Regions from separate parts of the Salinicoccus jeotgali genome, predicted to be linked through region 1. Evidence: riboswitches for the same ligand, from Rfam matches in the RefSeq annotation. Region 1 holds a riboswitch; each other region holds the start of a gene.
The links. Region 1 has a riboswitch for S-adenosylmethionine ahead of ACZ43I_RS10695 (Na+/H+ antiporter NhaC family protein). Riboswitches for the same ligand answer to the same signal wherever they lie in the genome.
Positions count from the first base shown of each region.

Region 2: it holds a riboswitch for S-adenosylmethionine, as region 1 does, so the genes downstream of both, ACZ43I_RS04750 (methionine ABC transporter ATP-binding protein) here and ACZ43I_RS10695 (Na+/H+ antiporter NhaC family protein) in region 1, are expected to answer to the same signal.
Region 3: it holds a riboswitch for S-adenosylmethionine, as region 1 does, so the genes downstream of both, metK (methionine adenosyltransferase) here and ACZ43I_RS10695 (Na+/H+ antiporter NhaC family protein) in region 1, are expected to answer to the same signal.

Region 1 covers NZ_AP043830.1:2,068,570-2,076,935, reverse strand. Annotated here, with positions in the region: gene glnA (type I glutamate--ammonia ligase) at 1-147, opposite strand, end outside; gene ACZ43I_RS10705 (AbgT family transporter) at 413-1,942, shown strand; gene ACZ43I_RS10700 (M20 metallopeptidase family protein) at 1,962-3,131, shown strand; gene ACZ43I_RS10695 (Na+/H+ antiporter NhaC family protein) at 3,187-4,479, opposite strand; SAM riboswitch class I at 4,560-4,657, opposite strand; gene ACZ43I_RS10690 (NAD(P)/FAD-dependent oxidoreductase) at 4,748-5,767, opposite strand; gene ACZ43I_RS10685 (ABC transporter substrate-binding protein) at 5,879-6,850, shown strand; gene ACZ43I_RS10680 (ABC transporter ATP-binding protein) at 6,867-7,682, shown strand; gene ACZ43I_RS10675 (FecCD family ABC transporter permease) at 7,672-8,366, shown strand, end outside.
Region 2 covers NZ_AP043830.1:943,396-951,761, reverse strand. Annotated here, with positions in the region: gene ACZ43I_RS04765 (aminotransferase class I/II-fold pyridoxal phosphate-dependent enzyme) at 1-885, opposite strand, end outside; gene ACZ43I_RS04760 (MetQ/NlpA family ABC transporter substrate-binding protein) at 882-1,685, opposite strand; gene ACZ43I_RS04755 (methionine ABC transporter permease) at 1,687-2,346, opposite strand; gene ACZ43I_RS04750 (methionine ABC transporter ATP-binding protein) at 2,330-3,352, opposite strand; SAM riboswitch class I at 3,416-3,518, opposite strand; gene ACZ43I_RS04745 (hypothetical protein) at 3,875-4,195, opposite strand; gene radC (RadC family protein) at 4,214-4,891, opposite strand; gene ACZ43I_RS04735 (prepilin peptidase) at 4,894-5,610, opposite strand; gene gabR (MocR-like transcriptional regulator GabR) at 6,093-7,514, opposite strand; gene gabT (4-aminobutyrate--2-oxoglutarate transaminase) at 7,632-8,366, shown strand, end outside.
Region 3 covers NZ_AP043830.1:1,474,157-1,482,522, reverse strand. Annotated here, with positions in the region: gene menE (o-succinylbenzoate--CoA ligase) at 1-107, shown strand, start outside; gene yidD (membrane protein insertion efficiency factor YidD) at 153-395, opposite strand; gene ACZ43I_RS07420 (NUDIX domain-containing protein) at 491-949, shown strand; gene pckA (phosphoenolpyruvate carboxykinase (ATP)) at 1,022-2,602, opposite strand; SAM riboswitch class I at 2,751-2,854, shown strand; gene metK (methionine adenosyltransferase) at 2,946-4,139, shown strand; gene ACZ43I_RS07405 (nuclease-related domain-containing protein) at 4,329-5,237, shown strand; gene ACZ43I_RS07400 (IS30 family transposase) at 5,306-6,265, opposite strand; gene ACZ43I_RS07395 (NAD-dependent succinate-semialdehyde dehydrogenase) at 6,390-7,769, shown strand; gene ACZ43I_RS07390 (fluoride efflux transporter FluC) at 7,804-8,163, opposite strand; gene ACZ43I_RS07385 (fluoride efflux transporter FluC) at 8,160-8,366, opposite strand, start outside.

The sequences.
Region 1 (8,366 bases):
TTCTCCGTCCAATGCCTTATCCAGTTGGCGGGAAGGGATCTCCACGTTTTTGATGTGACCCAAAATATCTGTGAATTGAAGCCTGATGTACCTCACATTTTGTTCCTCAGCCATCTTTAGAATATCTTCCCTCGAGTACTCGGTCATAAAATTAACACACTCCTATGTTATTTGGTGCCGACCTTACAATCGACACGTTTCTATACATGTTTACCTCAACAATGGGGTGTCCAAACATTGAGACTGAATTTTTATCGAATAATTCTGATGGTTACCAAAGGGCTTCGAATATTCGAGGTGTTATCTTCTCAACCATCTATTTTTAGAATATTAAAATAACCGTTGTGATTTCCTTTGATATTTGGAATAATGAAACTATTGTCAAAAATTCTAACTGAAGGGGCGGTGTTTTATGGAAGATAATCAGAAGAAAGGCCTGTTCAGCCGCTTTCTCGATATCGTCGAGCGGGTCGGAAACAGGTTGCCCGACCCGATTGTGCTCTTTATCATACTCATGTTCATCATCCTCGGTGCATCATTCGTTGGGGGCATGATGAATTGGGAAGCTGAAAACCCAGCGGATGGTGAAACGATCCAAGCGGTGAACCTGCTGAATGGAGAGGGGATCGTCCGCATATTCACTGGAGCAATCACGAACTTCAGTGAATTTCCCCCACTTGGCATGGTGCTGGTCGTCATGATCGGTATCGGCATCGCCGATAAATCAGGCTACTTTGAGACTGCAATGAAACGTGCGATCGAAGTGTCGCCGAAGGCGCTTATACTCCCGGCCATTATCCTCGTCGGCATACTCGGCAATGTCGCCGGTGATGCAGCGCCGATCATCCTACCACCCATCGCGGCGATGGTGGTCATGAAGCTTGGCTATCACCCCTTTGTCGGGCTGGTCATGGCTTATGCCGCCTCTCTAGGGGCATTTGCCGCCAACCTCATCCCAGGCATGACGGAGGCGCTGGCGATTGCGTTCACAGAACCTGCGGCCCAGCTGATTGCGCCGGATTACACAGGCAATATATTGATGAACTACTATTTTACAGCAGTTGCGACTTTCTTCCTGCTGTTCATCGTCTATATCGTAACCAAGAAAATCACGGTGCCTCGCCTCGGTACATATGAAGGGATGGAGACGGCTGATCATCAACCCCTTGAAAAGAAAGAAATTACAGCGTTGCGGTGGGCCAATATTTCTGCGTTGCTGACTTTCGTTGTATTCATGATTTTTCTGTTGCCGGAAAATGGGATTTTCCGTAATGCTGAGACAGGCTCAATCATCCAGGAATCTCCTTTTATGGATTCGATCATTTTCATACTGACCATCTTCTTCTTTGTGCCTGGCTTGGTCTATGGAATGAAGGCGGGCACCATCCGGTCGACCAGGGATTTCGGCGGCATGCTCGGCTCGGCGATGGGGACGATGGGAAGCTACATCGTGCTAGTCTTCTTCGCCGCCCAGATGCTCGCTTATTTCAGCTGGAGTAATCTGGGGCCGATCATTGCGATAAAGGGTGCGAATTTACTGGAAGCGGCGAACGCCTCCGGCATCCCGCTCATCATCGGTTTTATCCTATTGGCTGGTCTCATCAACCTGCTCATCGGCAGTGCTTCTGCAAAGTGGGCAATTCTGGCTCCGGTCTTCGTCCCGATGTTCATGCTGCTTGGTTTCGATCCGGCCTTCACCCAGATGCTCTACCGGATCGGAGATTCATTTACGAACCCGATCACTCCAATGCTGCCGTACCTGCCATTGCTGCTGGCTTTTGCGCAAAAGTACGATAAGGATGCAGGACTTGGTACTTTGCTGTCAGCATTGCTGCCATATTCGATTGTATTATTCTTCGCTTGGACGATCTTGCTGATCGTATGGTATTTGATCGGCATCCCTCTAGGCATTGATGGGCCGATCTACTTGCCTGAAAAATAATTATCAAGGAGGAAATGAAATGAATGTCAATCAAGAGATAGAAGCAGTCATGGGAGCAGTCAAAGAATGGAGAAGGGAGATGCATCGCCACCCGGAAGTATCGTTTCAGGAAGTCTGGACGAGCGGATATATTGAAGAAGCCCTTTCTGGAATGGCGGGGATTGAAGTATCACGGCCGACTGAAACAAGTGTCCTCGGCGTGATAAAGGGCGTTCATCCCGGAAAAAAGATTGGATTGCGGGCGGATATCGATGCACTTGAAATTCAGGAAGAGCGTGAAGACATCGATTTTGTGTCTGAAAATGAAGGGGCAATGCATGCGTGCGGCCATGATGGCCACGCCGCCATATTGCTCGGGGCAGCAAAGGTGCTGAGCAAAAATGTTGATCAGCTGCATGGCACCATCTATCTGATTTTCCAACATGCTGAGGAAGTGCCGCCGGGAGGGGCACGGGAAATGATGGCGACTGGGCTTTTCGACGAACTCGATTTCATTTATGGCCAGCATCTGTTCACACCGATTCCAACCGGCAAAATTGGCGTCACCAATGGTGCAGTCACGTCCAATTCAGATACGTTCGAGCTTAAGATTCAGGGGAGCGGCGGGCATGCCTCCCAACCTGAAAACGCAATAGATCCTGTGGTGATAGGCAGTCAGATTGTCGCCCAGTTCCAGAGCATCGTTTCGCGGATTACCTCACCGCTGGATTCCGTGGTCATCTCTACGACGAAATTCAATGCAGGTACCGCAAAAAATATAATCCCTGATAGCGCGATGCTTGAGGGCAGTGTCCGTACTATAGACGGAAATACACGGGAGCTGGTTAAAGAGCGGATGGAAAAAGCCATCGAAGGAGTTTGCAGCATGTACAATGCGACTTTTAATTTTGCCTTCAACTATGGGTATTCTGCTGTCATCAATAACCATGATATGACAGACCGGGTCAGGGAGATTGCAGTGGCGGAATTCGGTGATGCCATCTTTGAATACCCGATGGCCATGGGCGGAGAAGATTTCTCGGCCTTCTCACAGAAGATTCCAGGGACATATGCCTTCATTGGAGCGGGCAACCGCGAGAAGGATATGGAATACCCCCACCACCACCCCAAGTTCGGCATCGATGAAGACAGTTTCAGCGATGGGGTCAAAATGATGGTCCTTGTCGCCTTGAACATGGGCAAACACTAAAATAAAGCACCCCCTCCATGCGCTGATGACGCATGGAGGGGGTGCTTCAGTTACTTCAGGCATTCAATTTCTTCGGAAAGCCGATGGCGATGGCTATAATGCCTGAAATGAGCAGCATCGCTGGATAGATGGCGAACGGTATAAGGGCGATTGGGGAAATGCTGGCCAGTCCGGCCGCCGCAAGCATCTGGGCACCATAGGGGATGACGCCCTGAAATGCTGAGGCGAAGATGTCCAGGATGCTGGCGGATTTCCTGCGGTCGACACCATACTCATCAGCAATGTCGCGGGCGAGGGGCCCTGTGATGATGATTGAGATCGTATTATTGGCCGTACTCAGGTCGGTGACGCTGACCAGGGTGGCAATACCGAACTCAGCTCCGCGCCTGGTATGGATCCTTTTTGTAATGAAGTGGAGCAGATAGTCGATTCCACCGTAGTGCTGGATAAGTGCGATAAGGCCACCGATCAATATCGTGATGACGGCAATCTCCTGCATGTTGCCGATACCCTCGCCGGCGGCAGCTATCAGGGAAGTCACTGTATAGGCTCCGTCGGCAAGGCCGACTATTCCGGCAAACACTATACCGCTCAAAAGGACAAGCAGTACATTGACGCCTATCAGCGCGATGATAAGGACGAGAAGATACGGCAACACCTTCAGTAGACTGTAGTCTCCATCACTTCCAGCGGCTGCAGATTGGCCGGATGAAATGAACCATAGTATGATCATCGTAATTATGGCCCCGGGCAGGACGATCAGGAAGTTCGTTTTGAATTTGTCGACCATCTTCACTTCCTGGGATTGGGTCGAGACGATGGTCGTGTCGGAGATGATGGACAGATTATCCCCAAACATCGCCCCGCCTATAACCGTCGCTACAGTCAATGCCAAGGCGAGATCGGTCTGTCCCGCAATGCCAACGGCGATCGGGACCAGAGCGGCAACCGTACCGGTTGACGTACCCATTGAGATGGAGATGAAGCAGGAGATCACGAACAGGCCGACGAGCAGAAGGCTACTTGGCAGGAAGGCCAGCCCGAGGTTGACAGTCGAGTCGACGGCCCCCATATTCTCTGCAACTTGTGAAAAAGCGCCGGCAAGCAGGAAGATGATGACCATCAGCATGATGTTCTCCTGACCGGCACCTCGGGTGAGCACGGCAATCTTATCATTCAGGCGTTCTTTTGGTTTGAGCAGCATGGCCGCTATGATGGCGATGATCACCGCGACGGTGATCGGCATGGCGTAGAAGTCTTGCGCCACGATGCCGGTTCCAAGGAAAAGCAGTACGAAAATGAGCAGCGGCAATAGTGCGAGGGGATTGCCCCGGGTATTTTTCATCATGATTTATCACTCCATATGGTTGATGGTTTGAGAAAATAAAAAGGCCCTCTACATATAGAAGAAGAGGGCGATGATATCTCTTCTTATCTTTCAAGCATGACGCTTCTGGAATTGGCACAGACCCTTGGGTGTTGCCGAGGCTTCAAAGGGCCAGTCCCTCCACCTCTCTGGATAAGAAATTTCTCGATTTAATTTTAATCCACTCTACCTTCTTTTAGTTGGAGTGTCAATAGTGTGCGGCTGATGCCTCACGATGGGCCTGCGGCCTTTATCGTCTGTTTTTGATGAGCTGTCTGTTCTTTTCTTTGAATATATCGTTATGGGAAGAGACCATGCCTTCTGCTGGTGCGTCGGATTGAAGGAATTTCTTAGCATGATTCGCAGCTTGTGCCGCCTCTGTAAAGCATCCTGCAATGAGGTGTACTTTATCGTCGTAGGTGATCTGGTCGCCACATGCAAATAATCCCGCTACAGGTGTATCGACGATGTCATCAGTCAATATCATCTGGTGGTCGTTTAATGGAATTTCTCCACCCAGTGCATCGAGGAATGTGCAGTTCGATTCATATCCATGGCTGACCAGGACATCGTCGACATCAATCGTGAGGCCATTGGACAGGCGGACAGCGTCGATTTCCTCTGTTGTCTCATCAGGGATGAGGGCGTCGATCTGGCATTGTGGACACATATGGAGGTTTTCTTTCTTATGGAGGGAGGCGATCATCGCCTCGTGCCCCTTCATTTCCTCGCTCCGGTAGACCAGGGTGACGGATGATGCGATATTGCACAGTGCTTCTGCCCAATCTATGGCAGTGTTGCCGGCGCCAGAGATGAGGATGTCACGCCCCCTGAAGCGGTCAAGGCGTTTGACTGTATAGTGGAGGTTGCTGAATCCACCGGACTCCGTGCCTTCAACTGTAAGTTTGACGGGCGAGAAGATGCCCCGGCCAGAAGCGACGATGAGCGTACGGCTGAATAGCGGTCCTTTGTCTGTAGCCACCTCAAAATAATCCTCATGTTGGTGGATTGCTTCACATGTCGTCGACACATGGATGTCCGGATCAAAAGTCTTTGCCTGATCTATCATCTGTTGGCGGATCTGTTCGGCAGGCGCAGGCGCCACACCTCCGATATCCCACACCATCTTTTCCGGATAGATGTTGAGCTTCCCTCCGAGTTCAGGGTGATGGTCAATGAGCTGTACGCTCATACCGCGCAATCCTGCATAGAAGCTGGCATATAATCCAGCTGGCCCGCCTCCGATTATGAGTGTGTCGGAAATTTTCATAATATTTCACCCTTGATTGTTGAAATTTGCTTCTTGGTCATTTATTATAAAGTCATTGAGAATGATTATCAATCTTCAATGCTTAAAAATTTGATATGGGCAGGTATATATATGAAGAAAAGACTTGGATTACTCATGGTTTTCATAGTAATGCTGATGGCAGCATGCGGAAGCGGGGACGATGCTTCCTCAGAGTCAGCCTCTAATGGAGAAACATCTGACGCGAAAGAAGAAACTTCAGAATCCGGCGCAGAGGGTAAAGAGATGGTTTCCTATACGACCGATGCGGGAGAAGAGATTGAAATACCTGAAGATCCACAGCGCATCGTCGTTTTGGCGACAAGTTATTTCGGTAACTTGATGCAGATGGATGCAAATGTAGTGGGTGTACATTCGCGCGTTACGGAAAGTGAAGTGCTGAAACCTTATACTGAAGATATAGAACTGGTCGAGGAGGGGAACGTCGAGCAGGTCATGAGCCTCAATCCCGACCTGATCATCGCCTTCAACTCAGATCAGAACCTCGATAAACTAAAATCCGTGGCACCGACGATTCCGATCGACTATGCCAAGTGGAACTATCTGGATATCCATAAGGAGTTGGCTGACATTACAGGCAACGAGGATAAGGCCGAGCAATGGATGGAAGAATGGGATTCTAAAACGGAGGAAGCCCGACAGAAAGTTGAAGAAGCCGTGCCTGAAGGTGCCACCGCCACAGTCATGGAACAGTTTGCCAAAGATATCTATGTATATGGTACAAACTGGGGACGCGGTACAGAAATCATCTACCAGGAGCTCGGCATGGAAGTCCCTGAAGCGGTCCAGGAAGAAGTGGTGGAGACAGGCTGGAAAAAGATATCAGCTGAAGAAGTGGAGAAATATGCAGGAGATTATATATTTGTCGGAACGGGGGATTCGGGCGCAGATAATGCATACCGCGAAACAGAAGTGTGGAATAATCTCGACGCCGTTCAAAATGACCAGGTGATCGAATTCGATTCTCCGACATTCTATTACAACGATCCCTACTCACTTGAGCACGAGTTGGATATCATCGTTGAAGAATTGACGAAAAAATGATGGGCAGGTGTCGTACATGACGCATGTAGAACTGAAGGATATAACGATCGAGCTTAATAACCGGACCATCCTGAACCATATCGATATGGAACTGATGGAAGGGAAGGTTACGACCATAATAGGGCCGAACGGGTGTGGCAAATCGACCATGCTGAAGACGATTTCGAGGATCATTTCTGCAAAGGAAGGCGGTGTCTACATCAATGATATGGATATCCGTCAGATGAAATCCAAGGACATCGCCAAAAAGGTCAGCATCCTATCGCAGAAGAATAGACTGCAGTACGATGTCAAAGTGCGCGATCTTGTCAGCTTCAGCCGTTATCCACACCTCAAACGGTTCCAAAGTCTGAAGCCGGACGATTATAAGATAATCGACTGGGCATTGAAGGAAACAGGCGCCATTGAATTTGAAGGGCGCATGATGAGTGAACTTTCAGGCGGACAGTCCCAGCGCGTCTGGATAAGTCTGCTGCTTGCACAGGGGGCGGATGTACTGCTGCTTGATGAGCCGACGACATATCTCGATATCCACCACCAGCTGGAAACTTTGAACATCGTCAAGAGGCTGAACGAGGAGACGAAACAGACGGTCGTCATGGTGCTTCATGACATCAACCATGCCATCAAGTATTCCGACCATCTTGTCATAATGGATGAAGGGAAAATCATCAGAAGCGGCCATCCAAGTGATGTCCTGACCAATGATATCCTCAATGAAGTCTTCAATATAAATGGTACGATTGCCATCGATCCTGCAACTGGAAAGCCGATCATGACAGATTATGAGCTGTTCTGCGAGACGGTAAAAGGTGTCCAGGATGGATCGTAGATGGTACCCGTTGCCCATCTTTATGATGGGCATTATTTTGTCCTTCATCCTCTCGATGATGTATGGCACGAATGCATACAGTCCAGGGACCGTGGCGCAGGTCATCTTCAATCTGGACATGACCGACCAGGTCCATCAGATTCTCTATGAAATCCGTATGCCGAGGGTGTTGGCGGCACTGGTCGCCGGTTTCATGATAAGCATATCCGGTCTTATACTGCAGTCTGTGACACATAACGATCTCAGTGAGCCGAGCATACTGGGCATCAATGCAGGGGCCAACCTTGCGATCATCGTTGCGGCGCTCGCGTTGCCGACACTTCCCTTCATTGGGGTGATGGGCGCTGGATTTATCGGGGCGATGTTAGTGGGCTCGGTCATTCTCTCGGTCACCCGCTCAAAGTCTCCAATGCATCTCATTCTTGCCGGGGCCGGAATCAGTCTGTTGCTTTACGCTGTAACAGATTTCTTGGTTATCACCTTCAACCTGGGGCAGTACATCGCCTTCTTCACGGCCGGAGGGGCAGCAGGTCAATCGCTATCCAACATAATTCTCATCCTGCCGGCTGCACTGCTGTTGACGGCAGTGCTCCTATTCTTGTCAAAAGAGCTGGATGTCCTGCTATTTGGAGATGAAATGGCGACATCGCTCGGGCAGAATCAGGCGTTCTACCGGCGCGTTAC
Region 2 (8,366 bases), 1.1 Mb from region 1:
TGTGGAGAAGGTATCCTTCTGTACGGGCAGAATATCTTCAGCATGTTGGAGTGCCGCAATAGATGCCTCCTGCACCACACCCCACATACCCGTTTGTGTATGGTCCTGATAAGTGTTGATTGCCCTAATCATTTCTTTGTTTCCTACAGCGAAACCTGAACGGAATCCAGACATGTTGAATCCTTTCGACAGAGAATAAATTTCAATGGCACAGTCGAGGCTGCCTTCACTCTGGAGTATACTGGGATGTTTCCCATCAAATGAAAATGGTGCATAGGCAAAATCGTGTACTACGCAGGTGCCTGTTCCTTTAAACTGCGCTATCGTACGATCGAAAAATGCTCGGTCCGCAACTGCACCGAGCGGATTCGACGGATAATTCAAATATAACAGCCGCGCATTGGCCTTCTCTTGGTCATCTAACGCATCGTAATCCGGCAAATATTCGTTTTCTGCAAGAAGCGGTAGATCATAGATCACCCCTTTCGCCAATTCAACACCGGCTGCATAATCTGGATAGCCTGGATTAGGCAGATAGACCCCTTCCCCCGGCTCGATGAACATCATCGGAAACTGCACTAGGGCACTCTTGGTGCCGTACAGCAGTGCGATATTGTCCTCATCCAACTCCACATCGTACTCATGCTTGTAGAAATCGATGATCGCATCCTTAAATGACTGTTTCCCCCTGAATTGTCCGTACCGTTGATTTTCTGGTTGGTAAAGGGCTTCTGCCGCTCGCTTCAGAATGGGTTCTGGTGTCTCGGCATCCGGTATGCCGACTGCGAGGTTGATCAGTGGGAGGGGACCGGATGGTACCTCTCCAGCCATAGCCGTCTTAAAATAGCTGTCGGGAATACTTGAGAGTAGTTTGTTCATCTTCATTCTCCTTCTGGTTTATCGAATCCTTTGAACTGCTCGTCTATCGTCTGTTTAAAGTGTTCCGACTCAACTGCATTGATGAGGTCCTCTGCCATTTTGCTGTCTTTATCTGAAGCATTTACGACAATCTGATTCCTGTAATTCTCATTCATATCTTCAAGCTGGAGCGCATCGGCCAGATCCATTCCGCTTGCTAGCGCAAAGTTCCCCGGCACGAGCGATAATCCGATCTGATCGACACTTCTAGGCAGCTGCCCTGAATCCTGGTAGACGAATTCCAGATTTTTATTGTTCTTTAATATATCCTTCTCTTCTATCGCAAGTAGATTTGCGTCTTCTGCAACTTCAATCAGACCAGCATCCATAAGCGTCTGGAATCCCCTTGAAGAATTGACGGGATCCAGAGGCAACGCCACTTCACTGCCGTTTTCTATTTCATCCAATGAATCATACTCGCTGGAATAGAGTCCCATAGGTGCAGTCGGCACTTGGATGAGATTATGGAAATCCGTACCGTTCTCCTTATTGAAGTCAGCCATGAACGATTTGTTCTGATAAAGATTCGCATCCAGATCTCCATTATTTAAAGCATTATTCGGTTGGATGTAGTCGGTGTACTCAACAATCTCCACCGTGTAGCCCTGTTCTTCCAAGGCCGGTTTCAATGCAAAGTTCACCATATCACTGTAGGGGCCGGTGGAAGCGCCGATGGTGATCACTTCCCCCTCCCCTTCGTAGAGCAGTGCGCTGCTTCCTATAATGACTGCAAGTGTTGAAGCAAGGAATATCAATATCCCACGCATATCAGTTCCTCTCCTCTCTTTGGCTCAAATAGTCCCCGATTATCTGGATGAGTTGGACAATTATAATCAGAATGACGACAGTCGCAATCATCGTCACGGTGTCATAGCGGTAATATCCGTATCGTATCGCAAGATCTCCGATTCCACCCCCGCCGACGACCCCTGCTGTGGCACTGAAGGCGACAATGGTGATGATCGTCAGCGTAATCGCCTGGGTGATGCCCCGCTTCGCTTCCGGGACCAACACATCCGTAATGATCAGCCAGAGTGATGCGCCTCCGGCAATGCTTGCTTCAATCACGCCTTTATCCACTCCATTGAAGCTTGTCTCCACCAGTCTGGCAAATAGCGGGATGGCCGCCAAGGAAAGGGCCACGCTCGCAAATACCGGCCCGTGGGAGCTGTTTGTCAGCCAAGTCGCAATCGGCATGATCGCTACAATCAATATGATGAAAGGGAACGACCGGATCACGTTCGTCAACGCCCCTAAAAACTGGTTCAGTGGTTTTATCCTATAGAGCAACGGATTCGCAGTCACATACAGCAATATACCGAGCGGGAGTCCAAGCAGCACCGCAAAGAATATGGATATCGAGACCATCAGGGTCGTTTCGAGCAATGCCCGGTATAACAGCGGTGTAATTTCAATCAATCTTTCCATATATCTCAGCCCTCTCTATTCCTTTTGAGTCGTCGATGAATTGCTTCAGTCTGGCGATTTCTTCCTGTCTGCCTTTAATGTGGAGCATCAGAAATCCAAGGGGCATATCCTGGATGTATTCGATGCGCCCGTTCAAGATGCTTATATCGCAATCAAAGTGGCGGTAGAGCTGATTGACATAATTCGCTTCTGCATGTTCATTCAAGAATTTGATGGTGATCACTTCAGATTCACTATTCAGTTCAATATGCGGCGGGATGGTGAAATCGTATATATCCTGAACAAACCCCTTCGTCACCTTATGCTCCGGGTGGCTGAAGACTGCGTAGACATCATCCATCTCCACGATTTCCCCTGCCGTCATCACACCTACTCGGTCAGCAACCTCTTTTATGACCTCCATCTCATGGGTGATCAATACAATGGTGATCCCGAACTCCTTATTGATCTTCTTAAGCAGTTTCAAAATTGTTTTTGTCGTATCAGGATCGAGTGCGCTCGTCGCTTCGTCACATAAAAGCACTTCAGGCTCATTGGCCAGCGCCCGCGCAATGCCGACACGCTGCTTCTGTCCCCCACTCAAATTTTTGGGGTAGCTGTCCATCTTGTCGCTCAAGCCCACAAGCGACAATAACTCTTCAATGCGCGACGGCACTTTCTTCTTATCATAACTGCTCGCCTTCAACACAAATTCTATGTTCTGGTATACAGTTTTAGTTTCAATCAGATTGAACTGCTGGAAGATCATCCCGATCTTCTGCCGTTTTGCACGCAAGTCTCGCTCTGCCAACTTGCCCAAATCCGTACCATTAACATTGATGTTGCCGGTAGTCGGCTGTTCCAACAAATTGATCAGGCGCAACAGAGTACTTTTCCCTGCGCCACTAAAGCCAATCAGACCGAAGATCTCACCCTCACGAATGGAGAGCGTCGTCTTTTTCAGAGCTTCTATCCTTTTTCCTTTAACGAAATATTCTTTAGAGACATCGGTAATTTCAATAGCCACGCCACCACATCCTTTTTATATTAAAAACAAAAAGCCATCTGCTAAATGCAAATGGCTTAAAGATATCTATCTGCCAAGCATCCGCTTGTAGGATTTAGCACAGTACCATAATAGCCTGTTGCTGAAGCTTCAAAGGGCCCAATCCCTCCACTTCTCTGGATAAATGTATTTAATTGAGTGAATATCACTTTACTCGAGATTATTAGAATTGTCAATATATTAATAATACTTGAATTATAATTTAAAAATTTATAGAAATCATGATATTGATAATCTCAAACCAAGAAGACTTCTAAACAGGGTGATGTCATCACCCTGTTTTACTCACAAATATGATATCTAGATTCTAAATAACATATAGAATCTATCAAAGGATTATGGAACTACCATTATTTAAGAAATATTGCGTAGCATCATCTGAATAACATCCTTATTATGTAAAACTTAACTCCCCATCATACTATTCGATCCTTAGTTAAAATTACCAATTTGATGTGTAGTAAAGAGTGAATCGATTATAATCTATAAATTTAGCGTGATAAAATCAGATGCAGCTTGATTAATGTGGTTATGATAAATCTTGTCATATTCGTATGAACCGAAAAATGGCCCCTTATGAATAGGGAGCAAAACCTCAGCTTTTTCGGGATTGTATCTAATCTCATTTAGTAAAACATATAACTTACTAGCAACTTTTAATTCAATTTTTACTTTCCCACAGTTGTCTAAGGAAAAATTATCTACAAAATAGCCTTGAAGAGCGTTAAATTTCCTATAATAACTATATTCTATAAATTCTTTTGTTTCATTATCTTCAAGATATAAATACATATCCAAACCCATTTTTCCATCCCCTTCTACCTATTTAATGACATTCATCTCTTTCAAGCTAATATATTTTCCAGACCCAATGATTATATGGTCTAAAAAGTCGACGCCGATCATTTCCCCACACTCATACAAACGTTTTGTAACCTCGATATCTTCTCTCGAAGGCGAAGGGTCACCACTAGGATGATTATGTACACATATTATCGCGGCAGCGCTCCTCTTTATTGCTTCTTTATATACCTCCCTAGGATGTACTATCGAAGTGTTCAAAGACCCTTTAAACATAGTTTCTTGGTGAATAATCATATTTTTGGTTGATAAATACAAAACTACAAAGTGCTCTTGTTGATAATACCTCATTTTTTCCATAAGCAGTTTACTAACATCATCTGGGCTTTTTATGTAAAGATCTTCCTCTAATGAATGTGTATGCATTCTTATTGCTAGTTCAATAACTGCTAATATTGTTATTGCTTTTGCTTCCCCAATACCTTTAATGCTGATTAACTCCTGATAGGTAAGTTCACGCAGTTCACGAACAGATTTCATATCCTTTATGATTTTGTTTGCAATTCCAATACTAGACTCCTCTTTGTGGCCGGTATTGATGATTATCCCAAGCAATTCTTGGTTGGTAAGCTTGTCAGGTCCATAAATCATCAGTCGTTCTCTTGGTTTATCCGAAAAGTGCATCTCTTTAATTAACATTCTTATAGGAAGCCTCCAAAATATATAGAATTCAAATCATCATATAACAAAAATGAAAGTATAATAGCCGTAGTAATAAATGGAACCAGAGGGATCTTAACGGGTAACTTTGTTTTATAGAAATGCAGTATTATTACAAATAACCCTCCAATCAAATAGGTAAGAAGTAAGCTATAAATAAAGAAGTTGACAGGGGTAATCAAAGTGATTACTGTAAACAATTTTATATCGCCATATCCTATTGATTCTGAAAATAAATAAAAGAATAGATGCAAAATTAAAATTATACAAATGTCCTGAAATGGTTCTAAATAATAAAGATCTGTTAAAAATAGTCCAGCAACTAAAAATATAAGATTCATGTGATTTGGTATTTTTAAATTTTTTCTATCATAGATTGAAAGCGGCAACAAAATTGTAATCATCAAATAATATAATGTGAGGTCTTTGAGAGAAAGATTAAAATAAATGGGCAGTAAATAAAGAAGTATTACTAAAATTTCACAGACTATAAAACTGTTATCGATTTTCCCTTTACAATAGGAACATTTTCCCTTAAGCAAAATAAAACTCATTACCGGAATTAGCTCATAAGGCTTTAAGCTCTGAAAACATAAATCACATCTACTTCTACGATATAAAATCGAAATGTTATCGGATGCAGTTACAGCATATATAAATGATGCGCAGATACCTCCAAGAATAATTATAAAAAACATAGCATCACCTCTTCCTGACACTATATTAGCTTCATAATCATTTTTAGTAAAAATGCAATAATCATATATAACGGTTTGAAAGTCACTAAAAAGGTGATTTTGGATTAATAATCATGTAGTTTTTATTTATTATGTCAGTTTTACATTTGTTTCTTCACATTATAATTTTTTCTTAAAACCTCTAGTTCATTATTTCTCCCATATAACTAAACCTCCCCCGACACTCATACCGCTTCTCATACCCCTTCATATTCTTGCTGAATTGATACCTGCATTTTTTGTATTCATATAGATGACGGCATCTTTGAATTGATGGGTGCGAATCTGAGATGAGCCCAAACGGTTCAGTGTTTCTATAAATTCCGAATTGGATTTTTTATATGATTATTCTTAATAAATAGTGCATAATGCACACATACTCATGTTAGAGGACATCCCAAATGATCGTTCAGTACTTTGTCCAATGAAATTATGCGAGATGATTATTTCCATTTTGACACTTTAAATACAACCTTTTTTAATTTCTTAACAGCCTCTTCTACTGTTCCTAATCTCAGTTTCGCAAACCCTATTATCAATGCTCTCTTATCCTGACCTTCTTCAATCCCTTTAATACTGAATCTTCTCAAAGTATAAAGTTCTATATTTTTACAGGTAGCCTGTCTTTCTATCTCCTCATAAGTCTTATCTGTTTTAAATTCTGCGTAAAAGTGTAAGCCGGCTGGTATATCATGAATTACTATACTGTTTCCGAACTCTTCCTTTAATGTTGTAATTAGTTTCTCCCTCACCTTCTCGTAATGTAAATTCATCTTTTTTACATATTTAGAATAGTCGCCGTTATTTATAAAATGGTTTAGAGTATACAGATTGAATATACTACTGCCTTGAATCCAATTCGAGTACATTTCTCTATATTTTCTCAGTAAGTCAGGAGGGAGCACTATATAACTTATTCTCAGTCCCGAAAAAAGTGTTTTTGAAAATGTTCCGGCATAAATTACTTTGTCGTGTCTGTCCAAACTCTGAAGAGCAGGTATATGATCTGTCCCATATTTGAATTCACTATCGTAATCATCTTCTATAATGTATCTTTCATTTGATTCAGAAGCCCAGTTCAATAATTCAATTCTGCGGGATATAGACATGATCTTTCCTGTGGGGAATTGATGTGAAGGCGTGATGAATAGAATATTGGAATCTGATTCTTTTATTTTATTTATATTAATACCGGAATCATCCAACTCTATTGGGTTAACTTTCAAGTTTAAAGCTTTGAATAAATCATACATTCTTCGGTAACCCGGGTTCTCCATTCCTACTGTTTTTGTGGTATTATCCATTGTCAGTATTTGTTTGATGAGTGACTGAGTACCTGAACCAATGACGATTTGTTCCGGTTTGCATTTTACCCCCCTATTTACTGAGATAAGTCTGGAAATTGTCTCCCTGATTTCATATGGTCCCTGGGGATGGCTTATTTGTGAAATTTCTTCCTTATAATTTTTAAAGACATGTTTTTCAGCATTAAGCCATTTGTCATGCGGAAAATATTCTAAATCAGTAGCCATATGAGAGAGAGATATTTCAAAGCGTCGAGGGGCACCTTCTTCCTTTAGATCTTCTGGAAACTCGGACTCTTCCATATCATCATTATATTGTGCAATATCCTCAACATAATAGCCGCTTCTCTCAATCGCATGAATATATCCTTCTGCCAGAAGTTGTTCGTAGGCATTGGTTACTGAATTCACACTGACATTCAATTCTTTTGAAAGATTTCTTTTCGTTGGAAGCTTCTCACCCGGCAACATTTTGCGATTCAAAATTAAATTTTTAAAATTGATATATATCTGCTGATACTTATAAAATTTTTTCTCATTTTCACCTATATTCAATAGCATGTTTATTCCACACTCCTTTTGGTACCATATAAATTAGAAAATTGGTACTTTTCATTATATCAGCTATGGTGCATATTGGGATAAGATTGAGCATCATATATTAGGAGGCTATTTAATATGACTAAAGTTACTACTGATGATAAAACATTAGATATTCAGAAAAAAAGAGAAAAATACGTTCCTAAAGGAGTTAGCAATGGCAATTTAAATGTTGCTGATTATGCTTCAGGCGCTACCGTCACTGATGTATCAGGTAAAAAGTGGATAGATTTTGCAGGCGCAATAGGCGTGCTTAATGTTGGACACACTAATCCAAAGGTTACACAGGCTGTGAAGGATCAAGCTGACAAATTTCTCCACCCTGGTTTCAACGTTATGTTGTACGAAGGCTATATAGAATTGGCGAAAAAATTAACAGAAATTACGCCGGGAGATTTCAATAAAAAGACGATTTTATTTAACTCTGGTGCAGAAGCAATTGAAAATGCAATAAAAATCTCCAGAAAATATACTGGTAGACAAGCCGTAGTGTCTTTCAAACGTGGATATCATGGTCGCACAAACCTAACAATGGGCATGACTAGTAAGGTTAAGCCTTATAAGTTTGGATTTGGACCTTTTTCTCCAGAGATATATCAAGCACCATTTCCTTATTTGTATAAAAAACCAAATCATCTTTCAGAAGAAGACTATGTGAATCAAATAATCAACGACTTCAAATCTTTTTTTATTGAAACAGTTGCTCCTGAAACAGTCGCTTGCATTGTCATGGAACCCGTTCAAGGAGAAGGCGGATTCATTATTCCTCCCATCAAATTTGTGAAAGCGGTTTCTGATTTCTGTAAAGAACAT
Region 3 (8,366 bases), 590 kb from region 1:
CGAAAGAAATAAAAGTGGTTGAAAATATTATAATGACCTCGACTGGCAAGGTTTCACGGGGACAAAACCAGCAAGTTTACGATCAAAGTAAAAATGGCAGTCATTAAAATGACATGACCCTGAAAACCTGCATCATGCGCAGGCCCTCAAGGTCATGTCGAACTGTCGCTTCTTTTTTTATTTTTTACCGGCACAGGATCAAAACCGCCTTCATGGAACGGGTGGCATTTGAGTATGCGTCTGACAGCCAGATACCCGCCTTTTAAAGCGCCATGTTCCTGTACAGCATCGATGCTGTAGTTCGAACAGGTCGGATAGAATCTGCAGCTTGGTGGAAACATCGGGGAGATGGCCTTCTGGTAAAAACGAATCATGGATAGAAGGATTGATTTCATTTGTTATCACCGCTCTTTTATTTATAACTTCCATAATATAAGGTACACTGGATTTAATCAAATTTAAGACTCAAAATCGATTTGGAGAGGATGCAATGCTGGAATTTACAGATCATCATGAACGCAAGGTCACTTTTGACCCAAATAGTGCAGAAGATGCAGACCATGTGCTGGGAATCTGCAAGATGGATGGAAAATATCTATTCACAGAACATAAGGTCCGCGGCATTGAATTCCCGGGTGGCAAGTTGGAAGATGGTGAGACGCTCAGAGAAGCATTGCAACGGGAAGTGTTTGAAGAGACGGGCGCGAGCCTCGCCGAACTCAAGTATATGGGGGCATATACTGTACATGGCACCCAACCATTCAAAAAAGGAGTCTACTTCGGCATCGTCGATGACCTTTTCTTCAAATGTGAATACATGGAAACTTATGGCCCTGTCGTCTACCCTTCGATAGAGGCAGTGCCAGAAGAAAAGCGGAGTTTCCTGCTTGATGACCCGTGCATCCACTACATATATGAAATCAGTAGAACTGATGGCTTTTTCAGTTGAGCATTCCAGATGACAAATAAAAGATCAGGTCGCAATGCGACCTGATCTTTTATTATGGTGCAGGCAGCTTCATCAGACTGTGAAGCCACCTTTTTGTGCGATATGTTCGGAATCTTTACTGAACTTTTTGAAGTTCTCGATGAATGATTCCTTCAGTTGCTTCGCTTTTTCATCATATGCTTCTTCGGATACCCATGTATTGCGCGGATTCAATATCTCCTTCGGTACACCAGGTACAGAAACCGGTATACTTAGACCAAAAACGGAATCTTCTTCGAAATCATTGAGGACAAGTTCTCCACTGATGGCGCGCCTTACCATGGAACGCGTATATTTGAGATCCATACGCTTGCCGACGCCGTATTCTCCTCCGGACCAACCGGTGTTTACGAGGTAGACATTGACGTTATGCTTATCGATGAGGTCACCCAACATATTCGCGTAAGTTGTCGCATGAAGCGGCAGGAATGGAGAACCAAAGCATGTAGAGAAGACAGGCTGCGGAGAAGTGACGCCGCGCTCTGTACCTGCAAGTTTGGAAGTGAAGCCGCTTAGGAAATGATACATGGCCTGTGACTTAGTCAGCTTAGAGATGGGAGGCAACACGCCGAATGCATCAGCAGTCAGGAATATAATCGTATTCGGGTGGCCTGCCACTGAAGGGATGCGTGCATTGTCGATGTAATCAAGCGGATAAGCTGCACGTGTATTCTCAGTCAATGAATTATCATCATAGTCCGGAGTGCCTTCTTCATCTACTGCCACGTTTTCCAGAACCGTTCCGAAGCGGATTGCCTGGTAGATTTCTGGTTCCTTTTCAGCAGATAGATTGATCGTTTTGGCATAGCAGCCACCTTCGATATTGAACACACCATTTTCATTCCATCCGTGCTCATCGTCACCAATCAGTTCCCGTTGCGCATCTGCAGACAATGTCGTCTTTCCGGTGCCTGAAAGGCCAAAGAACAGTGCAACATCCTTATTCTCACCGACGTTGGCAGAGCAATGCATGCTCATGACTCCTTGTTCTGGAAGCAGATAATTCATGACCGAGAAGATGGATTTCTTCATTTCACCAGCATACTCCGTACCGCCGATGAGGATTATGCCTTTTTCGAGGGAAACGATGATGAACGTTTCCGATTTGGTACCATCGACTTCAGGGTCTGCCTTGAATGTCGGGGCGGATACGATGGTGAAGTCAGGATTGATGTTAAGAGCCGCTTCTTTCGTTTCCGGTCTGATGAACATGGTGCGGGCAAACATATTGTGCCAGCTGTATTCATTTATTACTCTAAGATCAAGGCTGGTTGCCTCGTCAGCACCTGCGTGCCCGTTGAAGATAAAGACTTCTTCCTTCTTATCGAGATAGTCGACGACTTTCGCAAAGAGGTTGTTGAAGACTTCTTCGGAAATTGGCTGGTTGACTTCTCCCCAATCAACCTTGTCCCTGGAAGTGTCATCTTCGACGATGAAGCGATCCTTAGGACTTCTGCCGGTATACTTTCCGGTTTCTGCACGCAAAGCCCCCGTATTGGTCAGTTTTCCCTCTCCTCTTTCCAAAGATTTTTCGACAAGTTGGGAAGTGGGGAGTTGAATGTGTGCCGCATCCTTCGACACGAGATTTTGAATTAACTCGGAATGGTTTACCATTGTTTATGCCCCCGTTTTATAGATTATGCATAGATGAAGCTTTTCATGAATTAGTATAACACATTCATAATTGAGGTGACATAATAAATATCAAACAAGAATGGCTTGATTTGAAACCTCTCATCTAGTATATTATAGGTTAAGTTATCTCTTATCAAGAGCCGGTGGAGGGAACATACCCGATGAAGCCCAGCAACCTCTTTACTGAAGAAAGGTGCTAAAGGATGCAGAAGTGATTCTGATCGATAAGGGGAAGAGCGGAGCCTTTTCTCGTCTTATGGAGAAAAAGGCTCTATTTTTTTGCAGTGGGAGATAGCTAATATACTTAAAGGAGATAAAGTTAATGGCAGAGCGTAGACTTTTCACTTCGGAATCTGTTACTGAAGGTCATCCCGACAAGATTGCAGACCAAATTTCCGATGCGATACTTGATGAGATACTGAAAGGTGATAAAAATGCCAGGGTGGCCTGCGAGACGGTGGTCAATACTGGTATGGCACTGATTGTTGGAGAGATAAGTACAAATACTTATGTAGATATTCCTAAAATCGTCAGGGAAACAGTCAAAGATATCGGCTATATCCGTGCTAAATATGGTTATGACTATAAGACGATGTCAGTACTGACGGGAATTGATGAACAGTCTGAAGATATCGCCCAAGGTGTTGATGACGCTTTTGAAACGCGCGATTCGTCAACCATTTCAACAGGGGCAGGCGATCAAGGTCTGATGTTTGGTTTTGCGTGCGATGAGACAGAGGAGTTCATGCCGCTGCCGATCGCCTTGGCACATCAGCTTGCCAAGCGGTTGACGGATGTACGTAAAGAAGAGATCATCAATTATCTGCGACCGGATGGTAAGACTCAGGTGACGGTGGAGTACGACGAGGAAAATAATGTAAAGAGAATCGATACCATCGTCATTTCTTCACAGCACCATGAAGAAGTGGAGACGGAAAAGATCCGCGAAGATCTCATTAACCATGTCATCCGTGAGGTGGTGCCTGAAGAACTGCTTGACGCAGACACACGTTACATCATCAACCCGACGGGCCGTTTCGTCATCGGAGGTCCTCAAGGTGATGCAGGGTTGACTGGACGCAAGATCATCGTCGACACATACGGAGGATATGCCCGCCATGGTGGAGGGGCTTTCAGCGGTAAAGACCCGACTAAAGTCGACCGTTCTGCAGCCTATGCTGCGCGCTATATCGCAAAAAACATCGTGGCGGCGAAAGTTGCCGCGAAATGTGAAATTCAACTGGCTTATGCGATAGGGGTCAGCGAACCGGTCTCGATCTCAGTAGATACATTTGGAACCTCTGAATATAGTGAGTCGGATATCGTTGCGGTTATAAGGAAGCAATTCAACTTGTCGCCTGACGGCATCATAGATATGCTTGACCTAAAGCGCCCGATATATAAAGCGACGGCGAGCTACGGCCATTTCGGCCGTAACGATGCTGAATTCCCATGGGAGAAGATTGATAAGGCCGCTGCCATAAAGACAGAACTTGAGAGTGTCACGATGAAATAAATGGATAGCCCCCTATGAAACAGGGGGCTAAATTACATAAGTACGCTAATCCGGGATATTTAGATGCATGTGCATTATTTTCCCTGAAAAGCTCACTTTTTCTATGTAAAGATATAGCATTTCCGGTATAATGAACGGAGTCTTAATTAAGACGGGAAAGTCAAACAGGAAAGGAATTGAGGAAAGTCCATGAATACAGATATTTTTACCAATCCGATATTCATCGTGGTGGCAATTCTACTTCTTATCGTTGCAATTGCGTTCCTGGTCTATTATTTCAGGAATAGAGGTAAAGTGAATACGCTCCGGGAGGAGTATGATAAAGAGAAGGATGCACTGGTCGAACAATATGAGGCTGATAATGCAGCCGAGCGCCAGGAACATGAAGAGAAATTGTCGTCAGTCAATGAAAAATATCATGAAGAAACGACATTGCTCAACAATAAACTTTCAAGCCTGCGCCAGTTTACTGTAGACAAGGGAGAGTACTTGACTGATCTATCGCTCATACAGCTGAAGGACCGCCTTGTGGCAGATGAAAAGATCAGGGAGACGGATATGTACATACTCTCCAATGTGTATCTGCCTTCACGCAATTACACGAACACCCGTAAAATCGATCATCTGGTACTTACGCGGACGGGCATCTATTTGATCGACTCCAAATATTGGAGTGGGCATATACTGCATGGTGTCAATGAAGAGAATTTTGAACAGTTGCCTTATGTAGAACATTTCTTTGATCTTCTGGATATTGACAAGGCAAAAGAACAGACGTTGATATTCGAAAAGGGAAATGAGCAGAATGTGGCAGTCAACCATTATAATGAAACGATCGAAGAAACTAAAATCTCTGCTGAAAAACTCAAGAATATCTTCAAGCTCCAGTACGACGTTGTGCCGATCATCTACTTCAACCCTGAAGACAACGGCAACTATTCCATCGCGAACTACTCCAATGACCCTTCCATAAAAGTATTGGTGGGCGAGGAGGAACTTGAAAATTTCTTCATGAAATATGTCTTCCACGGCCGGTTCCAGTATACGGTTAAAGACCTGGATGAAATTGCAGAAGCGATATTCCAACTGAATCCATAAGCGAAACTTTTGTTTTGATGGACTGAAAGCCTTATAATTTTCTTATAAGGCTTTTATTCTTTCGTTTGTCAAAATAAGCTAGACAGTTCCTTTTCACCCATGTAACTCAAAAAGACTTCCAATGGTGTCCGGTAGTTCAATGATTTTCTCGGTATGTGGTTTCTTCTTGAAGCGACAGACGAGACAAATATCTGATCGACCGTGTTGAAATCCATGTCTTTGGGCAGTCCATCCTTTCTGAGCAGGCCATTGGAATGTTCATTCAATCCCCGTTGAGACGGTGTCCCTGGGTCGGCAAAGTAGATGGACAGATCGTTCTGGTTGCTCATCGATTGCCAGTTGGAGAATTCCTTACCACAGTCGAAAGTGATGGACTTGAACAGGTTTCTGGGCATCTCTTGACACCACGTATTGATGGCAGACTCGATTGCCTGTGCCGTCCGGCCTTCAGGCTTCAAGGTGATAATGACCTTAGATAGGCGTTCAACCAGCGTGATGACGGCACTCTTGTGGCGGACACCGACGATGGTATCTCCCTCGAGATGGCCGAATTCTTCATTGAACGCCGGGTAGTCAGTTGTTCTTTCAGAGATGTTTCGCCTGAAGGCCTGTCTGCCCCGGCGTTCCTGATGGCCATTTGGTTTTCGCTTGCCTTGCATCGGCAGTGTGGCTACATCAAAGGTTTTTCGTTTGAACATTCGATACAGTGTACGGCCCGAGCAGTCAATTGGCATCTCCTGCCGACCGACAATCACATCCGGTGTCCAGCCTTGCGCCACCTGCTTTTCAACATGTTTCTGCTGATCGGTCGGTAGAACAATCCGTTTTCTACCACACCGGCTTTTGTTTTCCTTATAGCGCCGATAATACTCCAGCGCAGTGTGCCCGTCCTTGAGATATGCGATGACATTATGGACCGTCTGACGGGCACGCCCAATCCGTTTCGCAATCTGTGAAGTCGGGGTCTCTTGATGGAAATAGGCTTCTATGATTACTAGCTCGTCCGTGGTAATATGGGTGTAGGTCATGCGTGATCACTCCTATGATTTTCTTTGGTCGGAAAACTCATTTTGAGTGTATCACGCGTGACCCTTTTTAGGTGTCTAGCTTAATTTTACAATCGGCGTTCTATTTAATGGGAGGCAATCATTTATGTCTGAAGAAATCATTGTACTGAACCCTGCAACAGGTCAGGAAATCGACAGGGTGAAAAAAGAGAATAAAGCAGATATTGACAAGAAAATTGAAAAAGCGCATAAAACATTCAAAAAGTTCAAGAAAAAGAATCCTCATGACCGCAGTGCACTACTTACAGAGTGGTCCAAGCTGATAGGTGAACACAAAGAGGAAATCGCTGAATTGATAACAAAAGAGAATGGTAAGCCGCTACAGGAATCACGCGGTGAGGTCGACTATGCACGCAGTTATGTCGATTATTATGCTGAAGAGGCAAAACGTGTATATGGCCGCACCATACCACCGCACGAAGATGATGTGCGCATGGTAGTGACCAAACAGCCGATTGGCGTCGTCGCTGCCATTACGCCATGGAACTTCCCGATTGCGATGATGGCCCGCAAAGCAGCACCTGCAGTTGCAGCTGGCTGTACTTTCCTGGTTAAACCTGCAAGTGCAACCCCATTATCTGCAATGAAATTCCTTGATCTGGCATTGGAAGCAGGATTCGATGAAGGTGTCGTCCAATACGTTACCGCCTCTGGTAAAGATGCCGGTGAGGCTTTCACAGAGTCTGATAAAGTAATGAAAATAACATTCACAGGCTCCACCGCTGTCGGAAAGTCATTGATGGAAGGTGCTGCCTCAACAGTCAAGAACATCACCATGGAATTGGGCGGACATGCCCCTCTGGTCGTCCACAAGGATGCGGACATTGATATGGCCGTCGAGCAGGCGATTGCCTCCAAATTCAGAAACTCCGGACAGACATGCGTATGTGCCAACCGCTTCTATATCCATGAAGATATTGCCGACGCTTTCAGCAAAAAATTTGCAGATGCTTCGAAGAAGCTGAAGATGGGCAACGGTCTTGATGAAGACGTCGCAATAGGACCGATGATCAACGAAGATGGCTACGATAAGGTAATGCGACACATCAACGATGCCGAGGAGAAAGGTGGTAAGATCCTAACGGGCGGTAAGGGTTCAAAGGATGAAGGATACTTCATCGAACCGACAATAATCACCGGTGCCACTGATGAAATGGTCATCATGAATGAAGAGACGTTCGGACCGGTGGCGCCAATCCAGACATTCTCCACTTTGGATGAAGCCATTGAAAAAGCAAATGATACCGAGTATGGTCTGGCAGCTTATTTCTTCACAGAAAGTTACCGCGATGGCATCAAGCTCCAGGAAGGTCTTGATTTCGGTGTGTTGGGCTGGAACAATGGTAAACCGAGTGCAGCACAGATTCCATTTGGCGGACTCAAGGAAAGCGGGATGGGGCGTGAAGGCGGCCCTGAAGGCATCGAACCGTATCTCGAAACGAAAATCACATCCATGCGCGTTTAAAGCAAAAAGTCCGTCCCATGCCGGGGCGGACTTTTTATGATGGAGAGGAAACGTAAAGGCCGAGTAGAAGGGCCAGGGAGGGCACGGTAAACATCAAAAGCGAATATGCGATGAATGCTTTATAGCGCCTTTGCTCATATAACTTCAATTGGTCGAGGGTGAACGATGAATACGTGGTGAACCCACCTAGGAACCCTGTAACTATGATTGAATAGAGTGTCCCGCCTGTACTCAGGAATATGATGATGACCCCCATCAGAAAAGAGCCGACCGAATTGATGATGAGGGTCCCGAGAGGAAAGCCGAAACTCTGCAGTTTCGGGCGTGTTGATATATAACTTCTCAATGAAGCTCCAAGAGCGGCACCAATACCGATAAATATTATTGTAATCATGAAGCACCTCCAGATTTCATCCCAAGAAATGCAAGCATGAATCCACCAAACAAATTGATTGCCAGATAAATGGAAAGTGTAAGGAAGTCTCCAGTATCCGCCAGTGTATAATTTTCATAGGTGAGCAGGGAAAAAGTTGTAAAGCTGCCGAGGAGACCAGTAATCAAAAAGTCATGCCACAGTGGATTACGCTCCACCAATTT